Regions from separate parts of the Kitasatospora sp. NPDC057500 genome, predicted to be linked through region 2. Evidence: predicted binding sites of a transcription regulator. Region 2 holds the regulator's gene; each other region holds the start of a gene.

Region 1 (4,986 bases), on a different contig from region 2:
GTGACGCTGCCGAGGACCATGCCGGCGGCGAGCCAGCCGGCCACCACGTCGCTGGGCCAGTGGACGCCCAGGAAGACCCGGGAAGCGCCGATGCCCAGGACGGTCAGCGCGGCGACCGTGCAGGCGGTGATCCGGCCGGTCCGCCCGGCCCGGGGCCAGAGCAGGCCGACCAGGACGGCGCAGGCGATCGCGGAGGCCATCGCGTGGCCGGAGGGGAGGGCCGGGCCGCCGGCGTGGGCGACGGGGTCGGAGAAGGCGGGGCGCTGTCGGCCGAAGGAGAGCTTCAGCACCCACTGGCCGCCCCAGCCGACCAGGGTCTGGGCGGCGACCCAGCCGCCGAGCGTCCGGGCGCCGATCAGCCAGAGCCAGACGGCCGCCGCGCCGAGCACGGAGCGCATGGTGGCCGGCCCGCCGACGTCGGAGAACAGCTGCACCGAGGCGGTCCACGCGGTGTGATCGGCCGCGAAGCGGTGCAGGTCGTCGACCAGCTCGTGGTCGAACCGGGAGAGCGGTCGCCAGCCGGTCTGCACCAGGGCCGTGAGGACGGCGAACAGCACGGCGCAGCAGACCGCGAGAGCCGCGTGCCGGAGCAGGTGGCGATCACGCGGGGTGATGGAGGGCGAGCTGTTGGTCAGGTGCATGGCTGACACCTTCCCAGCCGCCCGGGGCGATCGTGCGCTGCGGCGATAGCGATTTGGCATCTTTTGTGCGGAGGACCTGCGTGCGCCGGGGTGTGGGCGAGCCCTGCGCGGGAACGCGCTCGGGCCCGGCGGGGTTGTGCGGAAGGGGGGTTTGCGCGGGGGTGCGCCGGGGGTCACGGCGGGTCTCCGGACGGTCACCCAGTGTCCGAATCGGGGGCGGGAGCGGGCAGGATACTGCATCGCCGGAAGAATCTGAGCGACTTGGGAATGTTGTCCGGATTCTGTTCGTTGGATCGTTACGTGTGAGCCCCGCGGGGCCCGCACTTCTTGCCCTCTCCGGGCAGGCAGCCAGACCGCGGCAACACCAGCAAAGGGAGCAAGCATGGCCACCCGTGCCGTCGTTCGCGACAGGGCCGACCGGACTCGCGCGGCCCGCCCGACCAACCTTGAGGCCGACCGTGACCTGGTCGGCATGTACCTCGACGAGATCGCCAGGACGCCCCTGCTCGATGCCGCCGAGGAGGTCGAGCTCTCGCTGCGGATCGAGGCCGGCGTGTACGCCCAGCACCTGCTGGACGAGGACGGGCTTCCCGAGGGCGTGCGACGCGAGGAGCTGGAGGCGATAGCCGAGGACGCCGAGCGCGCCAAGGACGTCTTCATCCGCTCCAACCTCCGCCTCGTGGTCGCCGTCGCCCGGCGCTACCCGCGCAGCGGCCTGCCGCTGCTCGACCTCATCCAGGAGGGCAACGCCGGCCTGGTCCGGGCGGTGGAGAAGTTCGACTACGCCAAGGGCTTCAAGTTCTCCACCTACGCGACGTGGTGGATCCGCCAGGCGATCACCCGGTCGATCGCCGACCAGTCGCGCACCATCCGGCTGCCCGTCCACCTGGTCGAGGAGCTCGGCCGGATCCGACGGGTGCAGCGGGAGAAGTCGAAGGAGCTGGGCCGGGAGGCCGAGCCCGCCGAGATCGCGGCCGAGCTGGACACCACCGAGGCCCGGATCAAGGACGTGCTGGACTGGGCGCGCGACCCGGTCAGCCTGAACATGTCGGTCGACGACGAGGGCGAGACCCAGTTCGGCGACCTGGTCGAGGACACCGGGGCGACCTCCCCGGAGGACGCCGTGATGGTCATGCTGCGCCGCGAGGAGCTGGACGGCCTGATCGGGCGGCTGGACGACCGCACGGCCTCGATCATCCGGTCGCGCTACGGCATGGAGGACGGCCGCGAGCGCACCCTGACCGAGGTGGGCAAGCAGCACGGCCTGACCCGTGAGCGGATCCGCCAGATCGAGAAGCACGCGCTGGCCGAGCTGAAGAAGATCGCCGACCACGCGGGCTTCGAGGCCGCGTGACGCGGAACCGGGGATGACGGTGGCCGGCGGGCCCGGTGCGGAGCGCTCCGCACCGGGCCCGCCGTCGTGCCGGTCGGCCTTCTAGGCTGGTGGCAGCGGACGGGAACGACGGCGGGGGAGGTCGAGACGGTGGAGGCGAAGGTGGCTGAGGAGAAGACGGCGGTGGAGGCGACGGTGGCCGAGGAGAAGTCGGCGGGCGGGACGGCGGCGGACAGGGCGAAGAGGGCGGCGAAGGCCCGGCTGGTCTTCGGCGACCCGCTGGAGCGGCAGTCCCGGGACGACACCGACACCGGCTGGGGCGACCGCCCCGGGACGGGGGAGAGCGGCGGCCGGGGGCTGGACTGGTACCTGAGCCAGCGCCCGCCGCACCACGGGGACTGACGACCGGGCCCGGCCGGGCCTCAGCCGGCCCGGGTGACCAGGGCGTCGCGGATCTCGGTGAGCAGCAGCACCTCCTTGGCCTCGGCCTCCGCCTGGACCTCGGCCAGCGTCTTGCGCCGGGCGGTGAACCTGGTCATCGGCAGGATCAGGCAGAAGTAGACGACGGCCGCGGTGATCAGGAACTGGAGGGCCGCGCTCAGCACGTTGCCCCAGAGGATGAGGATGCCGGTCGTGACCTCGCCGGTGGCGGACACCTCGCAGGGCCCCTTGAGGCAGGAGCTGTAGGACGCGAGGTCCTTGGCTCCGAACGCGCCGACGATCGGGTTGATCACACCCTTGACGAAGGCGTTGACGATGTTGGTGAAGGCCGCGCCGATGACCACGGCGACCGCCAGCTCGACGACGTTTCCGCGCAGCAGGAATTCCTTGAAGCCTTTCATGCCGCGTGAACGACGGAGTCGTTCGCCGGTCACGGGTGATTTTCGGCCCCCTCCGACGGACAACCCGTTCGGCCCACCGGCGGCGCCGCCCCCGGCACGGGCGGGCCGGTCCAGGACGGGCCGAGGGTGAGCACGGCCGCCGCCGCCAGCAGCAGCACGGCGGGGACCGGGGCGCGGTAGCGCAGCACCCGTCGGAGCCGGCAGTGCGGACCCGACCGGCCGCCGATCGGCGGGAACCCCGGCACCGGCTGCCGGGGCGGGACGCTCGACGCGGGCAGCGGCGGGATCGGCAGCGGCAGCGGACGGGGCGACAGGGCGGGCGAACCGGTGCGCACGGGCACCTCCAGGGGTCGGCTTCGGGTTCCGGTGACCGACACTCTGGGCCGCCCGCGCTCCCGCCGTGAGCCGCTTTTCCCAGCCTGTGGAAAACCCGGGCCTGTGGACGAAGACCATCACTCGGACGAGTGAGCCGAGGCCCCCCGGAGACGGCGAACGGCCCGCCGCACCCGCTCGGAAGCGGGAACGACGGGCCGTTCGGCGGAAAGCTGGTGCCGGTGCCCGGCCGAAGCTCAGCCGGCCGCCGGAGCGGGGCTCGCGGCGGGGGTCGAGGAGCCCGACGAGGACGAGGACGACGAGGAGGCCGACGTCGACGACGAGGAGGACGAACCCCCGCCCACCGAGCTGCTGGAGGAGGAGCGGCTGTCGGTCCGGTAGAAGCCGGAGCCCTTGAAGACCACGCCCACCGCCGAGAAGATCTTGCGGAGCCGACCCTGGCAGTCGGGGCACGTGGTCAGCGGCTCGTCGGTGAACTTCTGCACCGCCTCCAGGCCGTTGCCGCACTCGGTGCACTGGTACTGGTACGTGGGCACTTGTCTTCCTCCTGGCACTCTCGCCTGATGAGTGCTAACGATGGTCAATGATGCGGCATTCCGGTGGATCAGTCCAGCGACTCGAATGTGAGATGAGTCCGGCGTGGTGTCCGATCCGGCCACCGCGCTCAGCCCTCGGCCGCGCCCACCAGCCGGCCCGGGGCACCCCGCTCCGCGGAGCCCGCGGCCGCCGCCGGGCGCTCGCTCCGGGGGACCAGCAGCCCGCGCAGCGCGACCAGCGCGACCAGGCCCAGCCCGGCCCCGGCCACCGGCACCAGGAACCCGACCAACGGCCCGTGCGCGTCGACCAGCCGCCCGGCCGCCGTCGCGCCGGTCGCCAGGCCCAGGCCGATGGCGCCGGTCAGCCAGGTGAAGGCCTCGGTCTTGGCGCCGTCCTCGACCAGCGTCTCGACCAGGGTGTAGCCGCTGATCAGGGTCGGCGCGATGGCCAGGCCGCAGACCAGTCCGGCGGCCGAGAGCGCGACCAGGTTCGGCATCGCCCACAGGGTCGAGCAGCCCAGCACCAGCAGGCCGTAGCTGATGATCATCCGCTGCTGGACGGGGCGCCGCCAGGCGATCATGCCGTACAGCACGCCGGCGACCATCGAGCCGCCCGCGAAGACGCCGTACACGGTGCCGGCCGCGCCGTGCCGCCCCACCGAGTCGGCGAAGGCGTTCACCGAGACCTGGAGGCCGCCGAAGACGGCGCCCACGCCGAGGAAGGTGCCGGCCAGCAGCCGGACGCCGGGCGAGGCGAGCGCGGAGGCCTGCCGGGCGCCGGGCGCGCGCACCACCCGGGCGGGCGCGGTGCGCCGCTGGGCGGCGAAGGCCAGGCCGCCGGCCAGGGTCAGCGCGGCCTCGGCGGCCAGCCCGGCCGAGGGGCTGACCGAGGTGGCGACGGCGGCGGCCAGGATCGGGCCGATCACGAAGGTGAACTCGTCCGTCACGGACTCGAAGGCGAAGGCGGTGCTCATCCTGGCGGCGGAGCCGGCGGACGCGCCCCGGGCGGAGAAGGTGGCGATCCAGCGGGCCCGGACCATGGCGCCGATCTGCGGGACGCTCGCGCCGGCGGGGGCGGCGGCCAGGAAGAGGCTCCAGGACGGCGCGTGCCCGAGCGCGAGCGCGATCAGCGCGCCGACCGAGACGGCGTGCACCACCACGGTGGGGACGAGCACCGGGGCCTGGCCGTACCGGTCGGCGAGCCGCCCGGTCTGCGGGCCGACCAGCGCCTGGGCGACGGCGGCCACCGCCGCGACGGTGCTGGCGGTGCCGTAGGAGCCGTGGGTGTCCTTGACGAGCAG
Region 2 (4,986 bases):
GCGGCGCCGGCCAGCGGCTCGGCGCCCTCCTCGTGCAGCACGGCCGCGAACGCGGCGCCGATCAGCACCGGGGCCAGCTGCCGGGTGGTCATCACGTCGCGGACCACGGGGAAGCGCAGCCGGCGGGACTGCTTGCCGGCCTCCCGCGCGGTGGCCCGCCACTTGGCGAGCGCCTTGCCGCCGCGCTCGCCCTTCCACTGGGTGATGCAGCGCGACGCCGCCCAGGGGATCACCACGTCCACGCCGACCTCGGTCATGGTCTCCACGGCCAGCTCGCCCCGGTCGCCCTTGGGCAGCGCCTGGACGACGACGATCCGCGGCTGCGGCTGCGGCTCCTCGCGCACGGCCGCCACCGCCACCTCGACCGCGTCCTTGCCGAGCACCCGCGCGACGGTGCCGTCCACGCCGAGGCCGAGGCCGTCCGTCAGGGTGACCGCCTCGCCCTGCTCCAGCCGCTTCACGGCGGCCGCGTGCCGGCCCTCCGGCCCGTCCAGCAGCACCAGGGCGCCGGGCGCGGCGGCGGCGATCCGCTCGGTGTCGGCGACGAACACGGGCGCGGTCATGCGGGGAACCTCCGGGGTGGGAAGGGGAACGGGAACGCGAAAGGGGTGCCGAGGAAGCCTCGGCACCCCCGCGCGGGACGGCTACCGGCCGTTGAAGGCGTCCTTCAGCCGGGAGAACAGCCCCTGCTGCCCGGGCGCGAACTGGCCGGAGGGCCGCTCCTCGCCGCGCAGCACCGCCAGGCGGCGCAGCAGGTCCTCCTGCTCGGCGTCGAGCTTGGTGGGCGTCTGCACCTCGACGTGCACTATCAGGTCGCCCCGGCCGCCGCCGCGCAGGTGGGTGATGCCCCGGCCGTGCAGCGGGATGGACTGGCCGGACTGGGTGCCGGGCCGGATGTCGACCTCCTCCACCCCGTCCAGGGTCTGCAGCGGCACCTGGGTGCCGAGCGAGGCCGCCGTCATCGGGATGGTGACGGTGCAGTGCAGGTCGTCGCCGCGCCGCTGGAACACCGCGTGGGTGGTCTCGGCGATCTCGACGTACAGGTCGCCGGCCGGGCCGCCGCCGGGGCCGACCTCGCCCTCGCCGGCCAGCTGGATGCGGGTGCCGTTGTCGACACCGGCCGGGATCTTGACGGTCAGGGTGCGGCGGGCGCGGACCCGGCCGTCGCCGGCGCACTCCGGGCACGGGGTCGGCACGACGGTGCCGAAGCCCTGGCACTGCGGGCAGGGGCGGGAGGTCATGACCTGGCCCAGGAAGGACCGGGTGACCTGGGAGACCTCGCCCTTGCCGCGGCACATGTCGCAGGTCTGCGCGGAGGTGCCGGGCGCGGCGCCCTCTCCGCTGCAGGTGGTGCAGGTGACGGCCGTGTCGACCTGGAGCTCCTTGGTGGTGCCGAACGCGGCCTCCTCCAGGGTGATCTCCAGGCGGATCATGGCGTCCTGGCCGCGCCGGGTCCGCGAGCGCGGGCCGCGCTGGCCGGAGGCGGCGCCGAAGAAGGCGTCCATGATGTCGGAGAAGCCGAAGCCGGCCGCGCCCGCGCCGAAGCCGCCCGCCCCGCCGCCCCCGCCGTTCGGCGAGAGCGGGTCGCCGCCGAGGTCGTAGACCTGGCGCTTCTGCGGGTCGGAGAGCACCTCGTAGGCGGCGTTGATCTCCTTGAACCGCTCCTGCGTCTTCGGGTCCGGGTTGACGTCCGGGTGCAGTTCGCGTGCCAGGCGCCGGAACGCCTTCTTGATCTCGTCCTGCCCCGCATCCCGTCGGACGCCGAGTACCGCGTAGTAGTCCGTGGCCACCAAATGCTCCGCTTGTTCCGCCTGTAAGTGTGCTTGCGACTTCGGGCACCGCCGGATTCCGGCGGGCTCGTTCCTACGACTCGGCCAGGATCTGGCCCACGTACCGTGCCACCGCTCGCACCGCCCCCATTGTGCCCGGGTAGTCCATCCGGGTCGGACCGATCACACCCAGTTTGGCCACGCTTTCGTCGCCCGAACCGTAACCGACCGAGACGACCGACGTGGAATTCAGGCCCTCGTAGGCGTTCTCCCGCCCGATCCGGACCGTCATCCCGGCGTCCGCGGTCTCACCCAGGAGGCGGAGCAGGACGACCTGCTCCTCCAGTGCTTCCAGCACCGGCTGGATGGTCAGCGGGAAGTCGTGGCCGAAGCGGGTCAGGTTGGCCGTGCCGGCCAGCATGATCCGCTCCTCGCTCTGCTCGGCGAGCGTCTCGAAGAGCGTCGCCAGCACCGTCGACACGGTCGGCCGGTCGGCCGCCTCGAACAGCGCGGGCAGTTCCTCCAGCAGCCCCGGGACCTCCGGGAGCCGCTGGCCCGCGGCCCGTGCGTTGACCCGGGCCCGCAGGTCCGCCAGCAAGCTCTCGCCGACGGTGCCCGGGCAGTCCACCAGCCGCTGCTCGACCCGGCCGGTGTTGGTGATCAGGACCAGCATCACCTTCGCCGGGGCCAGCGCGACCAGCTCGATGTGCCGCACCGTGGAGCGGCTCAGCGAGGGGTACTGCACCACCGCGACCTGGCGGGTCAGCTGGGCCAGCAGCCGCACCGTGCGGGCGACCACGTCGTCGAGGTCCACCGCGCCGTCCAGGAAGTGCCGGATCGCCCGCCGCTCGGGCGCGCTCATCGGCTTGACCTCGGCCAGCTTGTCGACGAACAGCCGGTAGCCCTTGTCGGTGGGGATGCGTCCGGCGCTGGTGTGCGGCTGGTGGATGTAGCCGTCCTCCTCCAGCGCCGCCATGTCGTTGCGGACGGTGGCCGGGGAGACCCCGAGGTTGTGCCGGTCGACCAGGGCCTTGGAGCCGACCGGCTCCTCCGTCCCCACGTAGTCCTGGACGATCGCGCGAAGCACCGCGAGCTTGCGGTCGTCGAGCTGACGGACCTCACCGGCCATGGGGCACGCACCTCCGTCTTCACGCGTTGTCCGTTGTGACACGCCGTTGTGGCATGTGTCCGCATTCGAGCTGTCCGGCCGGCCCCGCAGGACCCCGGCCTTGGCACTCTGAACACCCGAGTGCCAGCACCGTACCTGCCAGTGTAAGGCCCGGGTCCGACGGCAGGAACGGCCCTGCCGGGGTGATCCTGCCCGCAGTTCGCGGCACGCGGGTGATGCCGCGTGCCCGCCCGGGTGGCAGCATCGGAAGCGGACGGCGAACGGAGGAACAGCGATGTCGACCCCGGGCCAGCACACCCGTTTCGCCCCCGACCGCGGCCTGACCGGCCGGATGGTGGGGACGATGTTCCTGATCGGACTGCTGTACGTCGGCTTCACCGGGCTGCTGATCGCCCTGCTGCGCGGCGCCTGGCCGATCATCGTCCTGATCTCCGGCGGCCTGTTCGTCGCCCAGTTCTGGTTCAGCGACAGGATCACCGAGCGGGCCATGGGCGCCCACCGGGTCACCCCGGAGCAGTACCCGCAGCTGCACGGCGCCGTCGACCGGCTCTGCGCGCTCGCCGACATGCCCAAGCCCCGGGTCGCCGTCGCCGACAACGACATGCCGAACGCCTTCGCCACCGGCCGCAACCCCCGCAACGCGGTGGTCTGCGTCACCACCGGGCTGCTGCGCCGGCTGGAGCCGGAGGAGCTGGAGGGCGTGCTCGCGCACGAGCTGTCGCACGTCGCCCACCGGGACGTCGCCGTGATGACGGTGGCCGGCTTCCTCGGCGTGCTGGCCGGCGCGATGACCCGGATCGCCATGTACGGGGGCTTCATGGGCGGCGGGCGCAACAGCAACGACTCCAACGCCGCGATCGCCGCGCTGGTGATCCCGCTGGTGTCGATCGCCGTCTACGCGATCAGCTTCCTGCTGACCCGGCTGCTCTCCCGCTACCGGGAGCTGGCCGCCGACCGGGCCGCCGCCCAGCTCACCGGCCGCCCCAGCGCGCTCGCCTCGGCGCTCACCAAGGTGACCGGCCAGATCGCCGCCATCCCGACCAAGGACCTGCGCCGGGCGCAGGCCTACAACGCCTTCTACTTCGCCCCCGCGCTGAGCGCCCGGGAGGCCGCCGCCCAGCTGTTCTCCACCCACCCGAGCCTGGAGCAGCGGCTGGCGCAGCTCGCGAAGATCTCCACCCGGCTCGGCCGGTGACCCGTGACCCGCTGACCCGTTGACCCGTTGACCCTGCCACCACCGCCACCGGAAGGACCGCCGTGGGAATCCTGGACGCGCTGTTCGGCCGCAGCAAGCCCGTCAGACCCGACCTCGACCAGCTGTTCGGGGTGCCGTCCGCCGCGCTGACCCTGGAGGCCGGCACGGGCTTCCGGCCCACCGGGCTCGGCTCGGTCTGCTTCGCCTCGGTCGAGGGCGGGGCCTTCGACGAGGTCGAACGCCAGGTCCGGGCGCTGCTCGACGCCGACACCGCGCGCGGCGGCGTCCCCGTCGAGGCGTCCCGGGACGACTACGGCTACTCCTGGCTGCTCGCCCGGCACGCCCCCGAGGAGCTGCCGGAACTGGTCAACGACCTGCACGCGGTCAACAGCGAGCTGGAGGCGCACGGCTTCGGGCCGCAGCTGCTCTGCTCGCTGGTCGGCTTCCGGGACACCGCGGGAGGCCGCCCGCTGGCCCTGGTCTACCTGTACAAGCGCGGCACCTTCTACCCGCTGTGTATACGGCCCGGCGGCGGAGAGAAGCGGGACAACCCCCTGGAGATCGAAGTAGCGAACATGCTCAAAAACGATCTTCGCATCGAACCCGACCTGTCGCGCTGGTTCCCCCTCTGGGGCGCCCCGGGGCTGTGAAAACCGGTGGCCGCGGCGACCCGGGCCGCCTAGGGTCCGGCCGTGATCAACTGGACCGAGATCGAGACCGCCGAACCCACCCCCGAACTGCTCACCGCCGTGAGCGCCGCGATGCGCTCCCCCGACCCCGGGACCCGCGACACCCACGCCTACGAGCAGCTGTGCCGCTGGGTGCCCCTGCTCACCCCCGGACAGCGACTGGCCCTCGGCGACGAGATGGCCGAGCGGCTGTCCGACCCCGAG
Region 3 (4,986 bases), on a different contig from region 2:
CGAGCCGGTGCCGGTGCCCGAGCCGCCCGCCGGTCTGCTCGGCCGTCCGGTGCACCGCTGGGCGTTCACCAGCGAGCACGTGGAGTAGCCCTCCGTAGTCGTTCGCACGCCCGACCGGGAACCGAACGTCCGACCGTTACCGTGCTAACCGGCGGAATCGCTGAACGGGAACGGGGAGCACGGCGCGGTGAACAGCTACGGGTGGAGCAGGACGACGGCGTACGCGGTGGGGGCGGCGGTCCTGCTGGCCGCCGCCACCGGGTGCGCGGGCGGGGGCGACAGCGGCGCCGCCTCCGCCGCCCTGACGGCACCGGGCGGCGCCACCACCGCCCCGGCCCGGTCCGCCGCCCCGTCGCGCCCGCAGGACGTGCCGCCCCCGCCGCCGAGCGCGTCACCCGCCCCGGCCGCCGGGGACGCCGCCGCCTGGGCCAAGTGGAACCTCACACCGCTGCCGCCGGCGCCCCCCGCGCCCGCCGACAAGCCGGTGAAGCTCCGTCCGACCGGACCGGTCCCGGTGTTCAGCGAGGTGAGGACCGACGACAAGGTGGTCTTCCTCACCATCGACGACGGCGCCGAGAAGGACCCGGCGTTCGTCGAGATGCTGACCGACCTCAAGGTGCCGGTCTCGATGTTCCTGACCCGCGACATCGTCAAGGACGACTACGGCTACTTCAAGCGGCTCCAGGCGCTCGGCAACCACGTCCACAACCACACCTCGGACCACGCCCAGCTGAGCAGGGCGGCCCCGGAGAAGCAGAAGGCCGAGGTCTGCGACGCCCAGGCCGAGCTCACCCGGCAGTACGGAACCCCGCCGCTGCTGTTCCGCCCGCCGTACGGCGACGGCGCCCACACGCCGGCGCTCAACGCGGTGGTGCAGCAGTGCGGGCCGAGGGCGATCGTGCTGTGGCGCGAGTCGATGCAGATCCACGACATGCAGTACCAGGCGGCGGACCGGAAGCTGCGGCCCGGCGACATCGTGCTCGCCCACTTCCGGGGCCCGAAGGACCTCAAGGGCGAGACGATGACGCAGATGTTCGGCGAGCTGCTGGCCAGGATCCAGGAGCAGGGCTTCGCGGTGGCCCGGCTGGAGGACTACATCGAGGCGCCGGCCGCCTGAACGGCCGCGGCGGGGCCGGTCACCGGCCGGCCGAGCATCATCAGCGGGCCGTGGTCGGTGCGGCTGAGGATCACCGTGACGGTGTTCGGGCCGGCCGGCTTCAGCTGGCGGCGCAGCTCCTCCGGGGTGATCGCCATCCCGCGCTTCTTGATCACCACCGTGCCGACGCCCCGCTCGCGCAGCAGCGCCTTGAGCCGCTTGATGTGGAACGGCAGCACGTCGGTCAGCTCGAAGCCGTGTGCGTAGGGGGTGTCCACCAGCTCGTCGGAGGTGACGTAGGCGATCTTCGGGTCGATCAGCCGCCCGTTCACCTGCTGCGCCACCTCGGCGACCAGGTGGGCGCGGATGACCGCGCCGTCCGGCTCGTACAGGTAGCGGCCGACCGGCCCGGCCGGCGGGTCGGGCAGGTCGCCGCCGGTGAGGCTGGCCCGCTGCGGCAGCAGGGTGGCGCGGTGCGGGCGCTCGGCCCGGGTGCCGAACCAGAGCACCGCCTCCTTGACGTCGCCGTGGTCGGAGACCCATTCGGCCTCGGCGTCCGCGGGCACCGCCTCGTGCGGGATGCCGGGGGCCACCTTGAGCGCGCCGACGGGGGTGCGCCGGCCGGCCTCGACCGCCCAGGAGAGCGGCGGCGCGTACGCCTCGGGGTCGAAGACCCGGCCGCGCGAGGTGCGCCGGGCCGGGTCGGTGAAGACCGCGTCGAAGCCGGCGACGTCGACGTCGGCGACGTCCGCGCAGCGCACCTCGACCCGGTCGGCCAGGCCCAGCGCGGCGGCGTTGGCGGCGGTGGCGGCGCAGGCGGCCGGGTCCTTGTCGACGGCGAGCACCTCGACGCCGGCCCGGGCGAGCGCCAGCACGTCGCCGCCGATCCCGCAGCAGAGGTCGGCCAGCCGCTTCACCCCGAGGTCCGCGAACCGGCGGGCCCGCCACTCGGCGACCTCGCGCCGGGTGGACTGCTCGACGCCGTTGGGCGTGAAGTACATGAGGTCGGCGTCGGCGCCGAACTTGGCCCGGGCCCGCTGCCGCAGCCGGGCCTGCCCGAAGGCGGCCGACACCAGCTCGGCGGGGTGCTCCTTGCGCAGCCGGGTGGCCAGTGCCAGCTCCTCCCCGGGCGCGAAGTCGCGCAGTTCGGCGAGCAGGGCCTGGCCCCGGTCGGTCAGCAGGGGCCGCAGGTCGTCGTTCTCCACGGGCCCATTCTCGCCGGTCAGAGGCTGCTGAGGACGACCACGATGAAGACCGGGTAGACGAACGGTGCCACTGCGGCGACGACCGCCACGACCGGGTAGCCGAGGCGCCGGGCGACCCAGGTGATCACGCCGGTGGCGGCGAGCGTCAGCAGTGCGGCGGCCCCCAGAACGGCGGCCGAGCCGCCGGAGGAGTAGCGCGAACCCGCGGTCCAGACGGTCGCCGAGCACACCTGGAGAACGGCGACGGGCATCGCGAGGAACAACGGCAGGAGGATCACCGCGAACAGGAGGTCTTTCCACCGGGCGGGCCGGGCGGCGCTCAGCGTCGTGGTCATGGAGCCGAGTCTGGCGCCCCCGCGCACCTCGCACATGAGTACGGCTACTCATCCGCATCGCGGGACCCGTGGGCGCGTCGTTGGCACTCTGGTTGACTGAGTGCTAACCGCGGCCTATGGTCGTCCTAGCACTCCCCACCGGGGGAGTGCTAACGCGACAATGCGTGTCTGACCCCCGCGACGGCAGACGCGCGAGTTCGCCCCTACCCGTTAGAAAACCCCGTAATCTCCGAAGGGGAGCTCGGACGTGACCACCAGCAGCAAGGTTGCCATCAAGCCGCTCGAGGACCGCATCGTGGTCCAGCCGCTCGACGCCGAGACCACCACGGCCTCCGGCCTGGTTATCCCGGACACCGCCAAGGAGAAGCCCCAGGAGGGCGTCGTCCTGGCCGTCGGCCCGGGCCGCTTCGAGGACGGCCAGCGTCTGCCGCTCGACGTCGCCGTGGGTGACATCGTCCTGTACTCGAAGTACGGCGGCACCGAGGTGAAGTACCAGGGCGAGGAGTACCTGGTGCTCTCCGCCCGCGACGTTCTCGCCATCATCGAGAAGTAAAGCGTCCTGCCACGCCCCGGATCCGTGTCCCTAGTGACAGGGGACCGGGGCGTGGCTGTTGGTTCACGTAGTCGAGCGGCCGCCGCGACGGCCGCACCCCCGAGGGAATAGGGAACATGGCGAAGATCCTGCAGTTCGACGAGGACGCCCGCCGCTCGCTGGAGCGCGGTGTCAACAAGCTGGCCGACACCGTCAAGGTGACCATCGGCCCCAAGGGCCGCAACGTCGTCATCGACAAGAAGTTCGGCGCCCCGACCATCACCAACGACGGTGTCACCATCGCCCGTGAGGTCGAGCTCGACGACCCGTACGAGAACCTTGGCGCGCAGCTCGTCAAGGAGGTCGCCACCAAGACCAACGACGTCGCGGGTGACGGCACCACCACCGCCACCGTGCTGGCCCAGGCCCTGGTCAACGAGGGTCTGCGCAACGTCGCCGCCGGCGCCGGCCCGGCCGCCCTGAAGAAGGGCATCGACAAGGCCGTCGCCGCCGTCTCCGAGCACCTGCTGTCGGTCGCCCGCGAGATCGAGGGCAAGGACGACGTCGCCGCCGTCGCCACGCTGTCCGCCCAGGACGCCCAGGTCGGCGAGCTGATCGCCGAGGCGATCGACAAGGTCGGCAAGGACGGTGTCATCACCGTCGAGGAGTCGAACACCTTCGGCGTGGAGCTGGACTTCACCGAGGGCATGCAGTTCGACAAGGGCTACCTGTCGCCGTACTTCGTCACCGACGCGGAGCGCCAGGAGGCGGTCCTCGAGGACCCGTACATCCTGATCAACCAGGGCAAGATCTCCTCCATCCAGGAGCTGCTGCCGCTGCTGGAGAAGATCCTCCAGGGCGGCACCTCCCGCCCGCTGCTGATCATCGCCGAGGACGTCGACGGCGAGGCGCTGTCCACCCTCGTGGTGAACAAGATCCGCGGCACCTTCAACGCGGTGGCCGTCAAGGCCCCGGGCTTCGGCGACCGCCGCAAGGCGATCCTCGGCGACCTGGCCGTCCTGACCGGCGGCACCGTGATCTCCGAGGAGGTCGGCCTCAAGCTCGACCAGGCCGGTCTGGACGTGCTGGGCTCGGCCCGCCGCGTGACCGTCACCAAGGACGACACGATCGTCGTCGACGGTGCCGGCGAGTCCGAGGCCGTGGCCGGCCGCGTCGCCCAGATCAAGGGCGAGATCGCCAACACCGACTCGGACTGGGACCGCGAGAAGCTGCAGGAGCGCCTGGCCAAGCTGGCCGGCGGCGTCTGCGTCATCCGCGTCGGTGCCGCCACCGAGGTGGAGCTCAAGGAGCGCAAGCACCGCCTGGAGGACGCCATCTCGGCGACCCGCGCCGCGGTCGAGGAGGGCATCGTCGCCGGTGGTGGCGCCTCCCTGGTCCACGCCGCCAAGGTGCTGAACGACGGCCTGGGCCTGTCCGGCGACGAGGCCACCGGTGTCGCGGTCGTCCGCAAGGCGCTGCACGAGCCGCTGCGCTGGATCGCCCAGAACGCCGGCCTGGAGGGCTACGTCATCACCTCCAAGGTCGCCGAGCTGGAGCAGGGCCAGGGCTACAACGCCGCCACCGGCGAGTACGGCGACCTGGTCAAGGCCGGCGTCATCGACCCGGTCAAGGTCACCCGCTCCGCCCTGGAGAACGCCGCCTCGATCGCCTCCCTGCTGCTCACCACCGAGACCCTCGTGGTGGAGAAGAAGGAGGAGGAGGCCGACAACGGTCACGGCCACTCGCACGGCGGTCACGGCCACTCGCACTGAGGCCGCAGCCACTGACCGCAGGCCCGGTCCGCGCCCCGCGAGGGGT

What was found. The regulator HrcA, encoded in region 2, represses chaperone genes, less so after heat shock. The targets are predictions, from matches to a motif close to TTNGCACTCNGNNNNNCNGAGTGCNAA.
Region 1: ACFU74_RS19655 (FmdB family zinc ribbon protein) is a predicted target of HrcA. The motif match lies at 3,697-3,723, and genes of this name have one in related genera.
Region 3: groES (co-chaperone GroES) is a predicted target of HrcA. The motif match lies at 2,717-2,743, and genes of this name have one in related genera.

What each region holds. Positions count from the first base shown of each region.
Region 1 is NZ_JBHVER010000086.1:6,690-11,675, forward strand. It holds gene ACFU74_RS19635 (phosphatase PAP2 family protein) at 1-641, opposite strand, end outside; gene ACFU74_RS19640 (sigma-70 family RNA polymerase sigma factor) at 1,024-1,995, shown strand; gene ACFU74_RS19645 (hypothetical protein) at 2,137-2,376, shown strand; gene mscL (large conductance mechanosensitive channel protein MscL) at 2,397-2,816, opposite strand; gene ACFU74_RS19655 (FmdB family zinc ribbon protein) at 3,386-3,685, opposite strand; gene ACFU74_RS19660 (MFS transporter) at 3,814-4,986, opposite strand, start outside.
Region 2 is NZ_JBHVER010000047.1:11,799-16,784, reverse strand. It holds gene ACFU74_RS13335 (16S rRNA (uracil(1498)-N(3))-methyltransferase) at 1-563, opposite strand, end outside; gene dnaJ (molecular chaperone DnaJ) at 645-1,790, opposite strand; gene hrcA (heat-inducible transcriptional repressor HrcA) at 1,864-2,898, opposite strand; gene htpX (zinc metalloprotease HtpX) at 3,173-4,093, shown strand; gene ACFU74_RS13315 (hypothetical protein) at 4,156-4,743, shown strand; gene ACFU74_RS13310 (DUF2785 domain-containing protein) at 4,786-4,986, shown strand, end outside.
Region 3 is NZ_JBHVER010000130.1:13,125-18,110, forward strand. It holds gene ACFU74_RS24700 (hypothetical protein) at 1-88, shown strand, start outside; gene ACFU74_RS24705 (polysaccharide deacetylase family protein) at 188-1,117, shown strand; gene ACFU74_RS24710 (methyltransferase domain-containing protein) at 1,093-2,322, opposite strand; gene ACFU74_RS24715 (hypothetical protein) at 2,319-2,636, opposite strand; gene groES (co-chaperone GroES) at 2,884-3,189, shown strand; gene groL (chaperonin GroEL) at 3,306-4,940, shown strand.